Regions from separate parts of the Rhizobium sp. 10N414 genome, predicted to be linked through region 3. Evidence: predicted binding sites of a transcription regulator. Region 3 holds the regulator's gene; each other region holds the start of a gene.
The links. The regulator LexA, encoded in region 3, represses DNA repair genes until DNA is damaged. The targets are predictions, from matches to a motif close to TGTTCNNNNTGTGTTCNG.
Positions count from the first base shown of each region.

Region 1: AC1DE4_RS01900 (2'-5' RNA ligase family protein) is a predicted target of LexA. The motif match lies at 2,255-2,272, and genes of this name have one in related genera.
Region 2: AC1DE4_RS09830 (ATP-dependent helicase) is a predicted target of LexA. The motif match lies at 1,720-1,737, and genes of this name have one in related genera.

Region 1 is NZ_JBFTIN010000001.1:378,263-382,423, forward strand. It holds gene guaA (glutamine-hydrolyzing GMP synthase) at 1-1,550, shown strand, start outside; gene AC1DE4_RS01895 (methylated-DNA--[protein]-cysteine S-methyltransferase) at 1,583-2,146, opposite strand; gene AC1DE4_RS01900 (2'-5' RNA ligase family protein) at 2,407-2,892, shown strand; gene AC1DE4_RS01905 (M14 family zinc carboxypeptidase) at 2,958-4,013, shown strand; gene AC1DE4_RS01910 (ArsC family reductase) at 4,014-4,161, shown strand, end outside.
Region 2 is NZ_JBFTIN010000007.1:165,455-169,615, reverse strand. It holds gene AC1DE4_RS09840 (efflux RND transporter permease subunit) at 1-208, opposite strand, end outside; gene AC1DE4_RS09835 (efflux RND transporter periplasmic adaptor subunit) at 205-1,371, opposite strand; gene AC1DE4_RS09830 (ATP-dependent helicase) at 1,780-4,161, shown strand, end outside.
Region 3 is NZ_JBFTIN010000025.1:48,491-52,651, forward strand. It holds gene kdsA (3-deoxy-8-phosphooctulonate synthase) at 1-761, opposite strand, end outside; gene AC1DE4_RS20960 (VOC family protein) at 758-1,642, opposite strand; gene lexA (transcriptional repressor LexA) at 1,842-2,558, shown strand; partial or broken gene AC1DE4_RS20970 (ComEC/Rec2 family competence protein) at 2,539-4,161, opposite strand, start outside.

The DNA.
Region 1 (4,161 bases), on a different contig from region 3:
CACATCCAGACAGCGTCCTCATCGTCGATTTCGGCAGCCAGGTAACCCAGCTGATCGCACGCCGCGTGCGCGAAACGGGTGTCTACTGCGAGATCGTTCCCTTCCAGTCCGCCGAAGAAGGCTTCAAGCGCCTGCAGCCGAAAGCCGTGATCCTGTCCGGCAGCCCGGCCTCGACGGTTGATGAAGGCTCGCCCCGCGCGCCCCAGATCATCTTCGACAGCGGCCTGCCCGTTTTCGGCATCTGCTACGGCCAGCAGACGATGTGCATGCAGCTCGGCGGCAAGGTCGAGAGCGGTCATCACCGCGAATTCGGTCGCGCCTTCCTCGAAGTCGACGAAGACAACCAACTGTTCGAAGGCCTCTGGTCGAAGGGCTCCCGCCATCAGGTCTGGATGAGCCATGGCGACCGCGTGACGGCGCTGCCTGAAGGCTTCAAGGTCGTCGCGACTTCGCCGAACGCGCCTTACGCCTTCATCGCCGACGAGAAGCGCAAATATTATGGCGTGCAGTTCCACCCGGAAGTCGTGCACACGCCCGATGGCGCCAAGCTGATCGGCAACTTCATTCACAACATCGCCGGCATCAAAGGTGACTGGTCGATGTCGGCCTATCGCCAGAAGGCGGTCGAAGCGATCCGCGAGCAGGTCGGCGACAAGCGCGTCCTCTGCGCCCTTTCGGGCGGCGTCGACAGCTCGGTCGCAGCACTACTGATCCACGAAGCGATCGGCGACAAGCTCACGTGCGTGCTCGTCGACCACGGACTGATGCGCAAGGACGAGGCGGCCAACGTCGTCGCCATGTTCCGCGAACACTACAATCTGCACCTCATCCACGTCGACGCATCCGACAAGTTCATCGGCGAGCTCGAGGGTGTTTCCGATCCAGAGACCAAGCGCAAGATCATCGGTCGCCTGTTCATCGAGACCTTCGAGGAAGAGGCCAAGAAGCTCGGCGGCGCCGACTTCCTCGGCCAGGGTACGCTCTATCCTGATGTGATCGAAAGCGTTTCCTTCACCGGCGGACCGTCGGTGACGATCAAGTCGCACCACAATGTCGGCGGCCTTCCCGAGCGCATGAACATGCAGCTCGTCGAGCCGCTGCGCGAACTCTTCAAGGACGAAGTGCGCGTGCTTGGCAAGGAGCTCGGCCTGCCCGACTCGTTCATCGGCCGCCACCCCTTCCCGGGTCCGGGTCTCGCGATCCGCTGCCCGGGTGGCATCACCCGCGAAAAGCTGGAGATTCTCCGCGAAGCCGACGCCATCTATCTCGACGAGATCCGCAAGGCCGGCCTCTACGACGCCATCTGGCAGGCCTTCGCCGTGCTGCTGCCTGTCCAGACCGTCGGCGTCATGGGCGACGGCCGCACTTACGAGTTCGTCTGCGCGCTCCGCGCCGTGACGTCCGTCGACGGCATGACTGCGGATTTCTATCACTACGACATGGAATTCCTCGGGCGCGCCGCAACCCGCATCATCAACGAGGTGCGCGGCATCAATCGTGTCGTGTATGATGTGACCTCGAAACCGCCCGGCACCATCGAGTGGGAATGATTTGAGAGTCGCCTCAATCGAGGCGACATCCATCAGAAATCAAGTGACTGCTGCACCGGCTTTGGCGGCGCCAGGCTAACGCCTTCGAGCTCCAACATCCTCTGCTTGGACGTTGAGCCGCCGGGCGCGGAGAAGCCTCCGATCTTGTTTCCGGCCGCTAGCACGCGATGGCAGGGGATGATCAAGGCGACCGGATTTTTCGCCATCGCCTGGCCGACGTCGCGGGCGGCCTCCGGCCCTACGCCGAGTTGTTTCGCGAGCGCACCGTAGGTGGTCGTGTGGCCCCAGCCGATCTGGCGGGCAGCATCGTAAACCTGCCTGAAGAAGGCATCCTGACCAGCGAGATCGACCTTCACGGTTGAGAAGTCCGTCGGCTCTCCGCTGAAATAGCGCTTCACTGCGGCAACAGCTTCGGCAACGGCAGCCGTCGGCTTCGCCGGCTCGGCGCCGGGAATGCGGCGAAGGAGCAATCGCTCGGTTGCCTCGGCACTCGACGTCGGCAGCTGAAACCGCGTAATGCCGACATCATTCCAGGCGATGCCGCAGAAGCCACCGCTCGTCTCGAAAATCAGATAGTGATGCATTGCCTGTTGCATGGGTCATTGCCTCCCTGCTGCTCTTCTCCGAAGATCGTGCCGTCGCGGCCCGAATTCAACCCGTTTCTTGCGTCGCACGAGCTTGCTCCGGTCGATCGCTCGCCCGTATGTTCTTTTTTTGTTCTTGCCATTTCAAGATCAAATGTTAGCAGGCATCTTTCGATTTCGCTTCGCATAAGACGCGCCAACAACCATCGCGCTTCGCCAGAGAGAGTCTTTTCTTTGCGATATTGCCGGATCCGCAATCGCTCGACGAATGCGTGTCGATCCAGCAGTGGCTACAGCGGGAACACCTTCCCCTCGCATCGCCGCGTCCGCCGGCGGCCGTGCATGTCTCGCTCTATTGTGTCGGCAAGAGCGCCCGCATTCCCGAAGGGGTCATCGCGGCGGCACGCCAGGCAGGAACGGCGATCGAGGCGTGTCAGTTCGAGCTCGTCTTCGACCATATCATCACCTTCCTGCTGCCGCAGGACAACGCGATCGTACTCGAAGGCAATGGCGGACGGGAACTGTGGCAACTGCATGTGCAGATCGCGATCGAGGTGCACCGGTTGGGCGCAGACGCCAATCTGAACCCGAACTTTCAACCTCACACCACGCTCCTCTGCGACAAGGACGTGGTGCCGCGGATCGCCCTGCGGAGGCCGGTCGTGATGGCTGCGCGCGAATTCGTTCTGCTGCACAATCGCCGGGGTCAAGCAGGCTACGAAGAGCTCGGGCGCTCGCCGCTTCATGCGCGCGGATAACACCTTGCCTCCAGCTATCGAACTCGCTTAAAGCTCCTGCGACAAGGCATCAAGCGGAGAACGACATGAACACGTCCGAGATCATTATTGCCGGTGACACGGCGGGTATCGAGTGGCGTTTGCCGGTTCTTCATTTCAATGGCAGCGATCCCAAGGCACCGAAGGTCTACATTCAGGCGGCTCTCCACGCCAACGAGCTGCCGGGCACGGCGTTGGTTCACTTCCTGTGTGAAAGACTGCGCCAGTCGGAAAACGCCGGTCAGATCAAGAGCGACTTCATCGTCGTCCCGCATGCCAATCCGATCGGGGCGGCCCAGTCGCATTTCGGCGAACTTCAGGGCCGCTTCGATCTTGGATCGCGCACCAATTTCAACAGGGAGTTTCCGCTGATCTCGGTGAAAGATCGCGACGGGTTGCTTGAGGACCTCGAGCGCCGTTCGGCCGTCGAGAAACTGAAGCGCCAGCTGCTGCATATGGCGCTCGGCTGCGATCTGGTGATCGATCTGCATTGCGATGATGAATCCCTGCAATATGCCTATATCGACGAGGCATTCTGGCCGGAGGCGGCCGATCTGGCCTCTGCGATGGAGATGGAAGCCGTTCTTCTCTCCGATGGCGAGAGTTCCGCCTTCGAGGAGGCCGTCGGTTTTGCCTGGAAATACGAGACCCTAGAGAAACAATCGCGCCTGCCCGGCAAGCTGTCTGTCACCGTCGAGCTTCGCGGCCGGCGTGACGTCTATCCCGAGATGGCGAAGAAGGATGCCGAGGGATTGTGGAAATTCCTGGCAAGCCGCGGCGCAATCGATGCCCCGGTCTCGCTGCCCGCTTTCGATGGCCCCGCTGTCCCGCTCGACAATATCGAGGTGGTCCGCGCGCCGGAGGCCGGCACGGTTCTCTTCCAACGCAACATCGGCGAATGGGTTGGCGAAGGCGATGTGCTTGCCACGTTGATCACCCGCCCCGGCATGGCTGACGGCAGCATCGAGATTTGTGCACCACAGGCCGGCCTGATCGTGACGCGCAGCTCCGAACGGCTGGTTCGCCGGCGCGCCGACCTGATGAAGATTGCTTGCAAGACCGCCAGCAAGGCAACACGCAAGCCTGGAACGCTGGAGGACTAAGTGACCGTCACCATCTACGGCATCAAGAACTGCGACACCATGAAGAAGGCCCGAACCTGGCTGGAAGAGCATGACGTCGCCTACCAGTTCCATGACTACAAGGCTGTCGGGATCGATCGCGCGCATCTGCAGGCCTGGACGAAGGAAG
Region 2 (4,161 bases), on a different contig from region 3:
GCGAGGCACCGTCGAAAGTCGTGCGCACCGTCACCACGGGTCGGTCAACATCGGGCAGTTCGCGCACTTCGATCCCGGCATAGGCTGCAAGGCCGGCAACGATCATCAGGGCGTTGAAGACAAGCGCAAGGATCGGGCGCCTGACAAACAGCGCGGTGAAGGTCTGTTTGCCGGAAGCCGGCTTCTCCTGCATCTCGGTCACGGTCATTGCGTGACTGGCTCCGAATTCGACGCCACTTCGCCGGCCACCCGTACCGCGCCGCCTTCACGGACACGCTGCAGCCCTTCGGTAACGATTGCATCGCCATCGTCCAGATCGGCCTTGACGAGAATATAGTCGGGATTGCGCTGCACGATGCTGACACGCACCTTGCCGGACTTGCGGTCGACGACCTGCCAGACGAACGCGCCTTGCGAATCCCACTGGATTGAGAGCGGATCGACCGCGGGATACTGGTCGCCGCCAAACCTCATCCCGACATTGAACGACATGCCGGCGCGCAGTTCGTCCGATGCGTTGTCGATTCGGGCCCGCACGCGCATTGTCCGGCTGGCGGCGTCAATGCGGTTGTCGATTGCCTCGACCGCGCCCGAGAATACCCGACCTGGCCGTGCCACCGACGTTGCCTCCACGGGCTGGCCGACCGTGATCGTGTTGGCGAAGCGTTCCGGCACCCAGTAGTCGACCAGGATTTCGGTCCGGTCGTCGAGGGTCGCGATCGGCGTCGTCGTCGAAACGTTGTCGCCGACGTTGACCGGGATGATGCCGACAATGCCATCGATCGGCGCGACAATGCTGCGACGCTCGAGATTGAGTTCGGCGGCCTGCAGTTGAAGGCGTGCGCCTTGCTCGGCGATTTCTGCATCGAAGACATCCATGCGCGACACGCTGGATTTGATGTTGTGGTAGAGGCTGGATTTCTCGACGGCGCTTTTCAGCGCCACATCGGCCTGACCGCGAGCGATGACCTGCTCTTCGCTGTCTAGCTTTGCAAGCACCTGCCCCTTGGTGATCCTGTCGCCCGACTTGATCAGGATCTCGCGAATTGTCCCGCTTGCCTGCGGCATCACCACCACGGAGCGGATGGCGTCGCCCGTGCCGATGGCACTCAGCCGATCATTGACGACACCACGAACGACGGCCTGCGTGGCGACCAGAACGGGCGCGTTTGCTCCGCCGCTGCGACGTCTCGATTGCCCTTCCTCGCTCCCCACCGGCTTCGGTGCAGCCTCACCGGGCGCCAGCTTTGAAACCTCTGAAAAGCCGGCCTTCCGTAGCGTCTCGCCAGCCCCTGGCACGAAGAAAACCCATCCAGCAAAGCCGGCCGCAATCACGACAAGGCAAACTATAAACTGCTTCCAAAATGGCATTCACGTCTCCAGAGGGACTCGAGGCTGGTCCAGGGTCTATCGAAAGAGGCGTTCGCAGGACAAATTGCCGCGCGTCTGCGACAATATTGTCTCTTTGCCGATCACCAGCAAGCGAATTGCTCCAGCATTACTGAATTGTAATTCAAGACTGAGTTACTGTCAGGCAACTCTCGACCGCCGCCTGCCGTGTTGTAGAATTTCATCGCCAACGTCAAATGACGGTTTTGTTTTCTGAGTTTTATTGACGATGTTTGCGCGCGACCGAGCCCGCCCTTACAGCGCACATGGGCAATTCCCGGGCAGGACTGCTCGAATGCACTGCATAAGCTGAGGACAGCGGGTGCGGGGCGGAATGAAAGCAGAACATCTTTTCTGGTCTTTCGATCCCGAATCACTACATTACGCGCCATGAGCAATAGTTTCGACGATATCCCCTTCTTCGATGAAGAGCCGGGCGAGCCGCCGCGCAAGCAACCGGCCCCTGCCGCTCCCGCCGCCGGAAGGCTCGCCGCCCGTGCCATGGCAGCTCGCGATGGCGGCGGGCGCCCCGATTACCTTTCCGGCCTGAACCCTGAACAGACCGAAGCCGTCGAGACACTGGAAGGCCCCGTACTCGTGCTCGCCGGTGCGGGCACCGGCAAGACGCGCGTGTTGACGACGCGCATCGCCCATATCCTGAACACTGGACGCGCTTTCCCCTCGCAGATCCTTGCCGTGACCTTCACCAACAAGGCCGCCCGCGAGATGAAGGAACGTATTGCCGTGCTCGTCGGCGGCGCCGTCGAGGGCATGCCCTGGCTCGGCACTTTTCACTCGATCGGCGTCAAGCTTCTGCGCCGCCATGCCGAACTCGTAAACCTGCGCTCCGACTTCACGATCCTCGACACCGATGATGTCGTCCGGCTGATCAAGCAGCTGATCCAGGCGGAAGGCCTCGATGACAAGCGCTGGCCTGCCAAGCAGTTCGCCGGAATGATCGATGGCTGGAAGAACAAGGGCCTCGGCCCTGGCGACATTCCCGAGGGCGACGCCCGCGCCTTTGCCAACGGCAAGGGCCGCGAACTCTACTTTGCCTATCAGCAACGGCTCTCGACGCTGAACGCCTGCGATTTCGGCGATCTCCTGATGCACCCGATCGCGATCTTCCGGAAAAACCCGGATCTTCTCAAGGAGTATCACGGCCGCTTCCACTACATCCTTGTCGACGAGTATCAGGACACCAACACAGCCCAGTACATGTGGTTGCGGCTGCTTGCCCAGCGCCCAAAGGGCGAGCCGCAGAACGTCTGCTGCGTCGGCGACGACGACCAGTCGATCTATGGCTGGCGCGGTGCCGAGGTGGACAACATCCTCCGCTTCGAGAAGGACTTCCCGGGCGCCAAGGTCATCAAGCTGGAGCGCAACTATCGTTCGACGGCGCATATCCTTGGCGCCGCCGGCCACCTGATCGCTCACAATGAAGGCCGCCTCGGCAAGACGCTTTTCACCGACCGCAGCGACCCCGATGACATCAAGGTCCAGGTGCACGCATCCTGGGATTCAGAGGTGGAAGCCAGGGAAATCGGCGAGGAGATCGAGCAACTTCAACGCGGCGACGCCAAAGGAAAGCGGCATTTGCTCAACGACATGGCGATCCTCGTGCGCGCCTCATTCCAGATGCGCGAGTTCGAAGACCGCTTCGTGACGCTCGGCCTCAACTACCGAGTCATCGGCGGCCCGCGCTTCTACGAGCGCCTCGAAATCCGCGATGCCATGGCCTACTTCCGCCTCGTCGCCCAGCCTGCCGACGACCTCGCCTTCGAGCGCATCATCAACACCCCGAAGCGCGGTCTTGGCGATACGACGGTGCGCGCCCTCCACGATTATGCCCGCGCCCGCGACATTCCGATGCTGGCCGCAGCCGCCGACATGATCGAAACCGACGAGCTGAAGCCGAAGGCGCGCAAAGCTCTCTTCGACGTCGTCCAATCATTCCGCCGCTGGCAGGAAATGCTGGAAAACACCCAGCACACTGAGCTTGCCGAGCAGATCCTTGAAGAGTCGGGTTACACCGACATGTGGAAGAACGATAAGTCGGCGGACGCGCCGACCCGTCTCGAAAACCTGAAGGAACTCATTCGCTCGATGGAGAGCTTCGAGTCGATGCGTGGTTTCCTCGAGCACGTCGCGCTTGTCATGGACGCCGAGCAGAACGAAAACCTCGACGCCGTCTCGATCATGACGTTGCATTCCGCCAAGGGCCTGGAGTTCGATACCGTCTTCCTGCCGGGCTGGGAGGAAGGCCTGTTCCCGCACCAACGTTCACTGGACGAAAGCGGCCGCGCCGGCCTCGAGGAAGAACGCCGCCTTGCCTATGTCGGCATCACCCGCGCCAAGCGCCGCTGCCACATCTGGTTCGTCTCCAACCGGCGCATCCACGGTCTCTGGCAGTCGACCATCCCTTCGCGGTTCCTCGACGAACTGCCGGAAATGCATGTCGAGGTGGCGGAAGCCGAGCAGAGCTACGGCGGCTATGGTCGCGGTGGCTACGGCCAGTCCCGTTTCGACAAGGCTGACCCCTTCGCCAACTCCTATTCGACGCCCGGCTGGAAGCGTGCCCAGCAGAACAAGACGGACGCCACCCGCGACAACTGGGGCACACGTTCTGGCCACGCCGTCGAACGCATCGGCTACGGCGAAAGCGGCCCGCGCAGCCGCACCATCGATGGCGAACTCGTGGCGAAATCAACCGCCGCCGAGCCCTCGAAATTCAAGACCGGCGATCGCGTCTTCCACCTCAAATTCGGCAAC
Region 3 (4,161 bases):
TCCGAAGGCGCATTGTCAGGATCTTCGTGGGTTTCCACGAATACGCCAGCGACGCCGACGGCGACCGCCGCACGCGCGAGCGTCTCCACGAACTCGCGCTGCCCTCCGCTCGAACCGCCCTGCCCGCCCGGCTGCTGGACCGAATGCGTGGCGTCGAAGACCACGGGGGCGCCCATCGCCACCATGATAGGCAGCGATCGCATGTCGGAGACCAGCGTATTGTAGCCGAAGGAAGCACCGCGTTCGCAAAGCAAGATGTTCGGATTTCCGCTCGAATTCAGCTTGTTGAGGACGTTCTTCATGTCCCAGGGCGCGAGGAACTGCCCCTTCTTGACGTTGATGACGCGGCCGGTCTTGGCGGCGGCAACGAGCAGGTCGGTCTGACGGCTGAGGAAAGCTGGGATCTGCAGGATGTCGACGATGGTGGCCACCTCGGCACACTGCTCTTCGGTATGAATGTCGGTCAGGACAGGAAAGCCGTATTCCTTCTTGAGATCGGTGAACACTTCAAGCGCCGTTTCGAGGCCGATACCGCGCTGCGCTGACAGCGACGTCCGGTTCGCCTTGTCAAAGGAGGACTTGTAGACGAGGCCGAGACCAAGCTTGTCGCAGAGTTCCTTCAGCACACCGGCGACCATGAAGGCATGCTCGCGGCTCTCCATCTGACAAGGCCCGGCAATCAGCGACAGCTTGCCGGAATTCGAAAAGGTGACGCGGCCGGCGCCTTCGCCGACCACGACTTCGGAATTTGTCTGGCTCATCGTTTCTCCTCGAAGGCGAAGAGAGCGCCCTGTCCGGGCGCGGCCTTCACCAGAATTCGATTGTTCTTGCGCGTATAGGTCATCCCGTTAGCAGCCAATTGCGCTTCTGTCACGGCGAGATCGCCGACTTTGAAAACGATGGCAACACCACGCAGACCGCGATCGTCGGAAGGCGCAGGGATGTCGAAGTAGGCGTCCAGTCCATCCGGGGAGAGAACACTCACTCTGGCATTCGGAGTTGTCACACTCACACCGAAGGCCTCATTGGTCGTTCCCAAGCTGTGGGCGGCGGCGCGCAGGAATGGTCCAAACGCCTTGGGGTCGGGTGCCCCAAGCACGATCTCTGCGATCCCAACCACCCCATTTGGATGCACTTGCAGGGCTTTCCGGTCGGCTGGCAGCGGGTTGACACGTTGGCATGTGAAGAAAAAGAAATCGGGAGCGCGCAGGTCAACTGCAAAGGCGAGCTTGAATGCGGCCGTCACCTCCGAGCCATCGGGCATCTTCATCGGCCGCTCGAACTGCAGCATCTCGCCGCCATTGATCTTTTCGGACAGAAATCGGGCATGGTCGCGATCGGCATCCGCCGTCGCAAAGACCACGGCAGACAGGCCATCGTCTCCACATCGGAATCGAAAGGCACGGTCCCGCGCGGTGAAGACATTGCCTTTCTGCGCCGAAGCTTCATGCAGTTCGGCATTAGCGACCCCGAGAGGCTCCAGATAAGTTTCGTCGGCGAAGAATATGCAGGCATTCTCGGTCCCAAACGGGTGCCGGGCGTCGGGCGCGACGGTGAATCCCAGCTTTCCGAGACGCTCGCGTGAGAGCCTGATATTTGGAACCGGCAGCACGATGTGGTCCAGCGGATGTGCTTCGCTCATGGCAACTTCTCCGGAATTTGCGAAGATGTGCGCCGGGCAACAGGACAATGCAACCCCCTTCTACGCTTTCGGTCAAATGAGACGCAAAAACTCACCAAGTTGCAGGCAAGTTTTACGAAAATTTAGGTACTTGCGGAACACATATGGAACATATAGTGTCTGTTCTGGCTTTGTTTCACGACTCTGGGGTTCAACTTCGATGCTGACGCGCAAGCAACAGGAGCTTCTTCTCTTCATTCACGAGCGAATGAAGGAGTCCGGTGTCCCCCCTTCTTTTGATGAAATGAAGGATGCCTTGGACCTCGCGTCGAAGTCAGGCATCCACCGCCTGATTACCGCGCTGGAGGAACGGGGCTTCATTCGCCGACTGCCGAATCGAGCCCGCGCTCTGGAAGTCATCAAACTGCCCGAGGCATATAACCCGAGCCTGCAGCCCCGCCGCGGTTTTTCGCCGAGCGTTATCGAAGGCAGCCTCGGCAAACCACAGCCAGTTGTGGCGCCGAAGCCAGCGCCGCAGGGTGACAACGGCGGTTCTGCCTCTGTACCGGTCATGGGACGGATTGCTGCCGGCGTACCGATTTCGGCAATTCAGAACAATACCCATGACATCACGATTCCGGCGGACATGCTTGGCCCAGGCGAGCACTATGCGCTTGAGGTCAAGGGCGACTCGATGATCGAGGCCGGCATCTTTGATGGCGACACGGTAATCATCCGCAACGGCAGCACCGCCAATGCCGGCGACATCGTTGTTGCGCTTGTCGATGATGAGGAAGCGACGCTCAAGCGCTTCCGCCGGAAAGGCGCCTCCATTGCACTTGAGGCGGCGAACCCGGCTTACGAGACGCGCATTTTCGGGCCTGACCGTGTCAAGGTCCAGGGCAAGCTTGTCGGCCTCATTCGCCGCTATCATTGAAGGCAAGCGGCTCGCCGTCAAAGGTGCCGCTTCGCCAATTATACGCCCGATGGCGGATCCAAGGGCGGTCGAGCCTCGTATAGTCCGTCGTGACGACCGGGCTACCTTGATCGTCGATCCTTACCTCAGCGGCACCAAAGCGACGCAAGGTTTCGCCGGTGAACAAAAGTGCGCCTGACCGGCACCCCGTCGTGCGGAGGCGAGCGGGTGTCACGACGATATCGGCCGTATCGCCGGCAGCGCCGAAGTAAGCGGGATTTTCGACGATCGTCACGACGTAGCCGCTATCGTGCGTGGCTGTGCACCAGGCGCCTTTCAGGCATACAAATCGGTTCTCAGTGCTCGTCGCAGCCTGACGTAACGCATCGCGGGCATTGCGCAATTCCACGGCAGATAACCTTTCCGATCTGCCTTGACTGTCCCGCCGCCTGATAGCGTTGACACCCTCCAACAATTGCGGTGGTTGATCTAGCTCCGCGGCGCCATTGGTCGAAAATGAAGTCAGGCGGATGCGGCCGGTTCGGTGCAAGGACTTGTCCTCTCACAATCGCGACGAGATTGCCGTCTTCAGCAATGACGATGTCGGGCGGCGGTTCGCTCGGCGCAGCCGCAACAAGCACTGTTGCCAGCGCCGCAATACCCGCGCCGAGGTAGCGGATCTTGGTGCGCAGAAGGGCAAGTAAGAGGAACCCTGCAACCGCCACAGGAAATTACCAACCCGGCAATCTGCCGATATCGATATTGCCGCCCCAGGCCGAGACCATCTGGGCAATGGCGATCACGATGTCGAGCCCGAAACCGGCAATTTTCCACGGAATGACGTCGAGGCCAAACGGTGTCAGCAGCATAGCGAACATGCCCATCGGCATCACCACGAAAGAGATCACCGGCATGGCCATGAGATTTGCCGGCAGACCATAAGCGCTGAGCCGGTGGAAGTGCTCGACGGCGAAAAGCGCGGTCGAGTAGCCGCCGATCATCGAGGTCAGCAGGATGCCACCAAAGAAGCGTATGATGAAAACGACGGGCTTTACTGCGGCGACCTGCAGCAAGGGATGTTCGCGCGGCGGCCTTCTTGACCAGATCGCGTAACCCGGGACGAGGGCAAGCGTCTCCGCAAACGACATCTGGAAGCTCGGGCCCCGGGCCTCGGATGGTGACAGGAGTAGGATCACCCACGCGGACAAGGCAATGTCGCGCAAGCTTATCGACGGGCGATCGAAGAACACCGCGGCGAGCATGATCGCCATCATGATGAATGCACGCTCCGCCGATACCGCGAAGCCCGAGATCATGTAGTAGGTCGTCAGCGCCACGAGCGCTCCGGCAGCGGCAATCTTCTTGGTCGGGTATGCCTGCACGATGGAAACAGGCTCAGCAACTGGCGCAGGCCGACGAAGAAGATGCCGGCAGACAGCGCCATGTTGAGGCCGGAGATTGCCACGATATGAAGCCAGCCCCGCCTGCCGCAGAGCCTCGGTCGATTCCTGCGAGATCGCACGTCGCTCATCGGTGACAAGAGAAGCGGCGAAGGCGCCGGTGTCGCCCTGCAGGATTTCGCGGATACGGTCCCCTATTCCGCTTCGAAGCACGTCCAACCAGT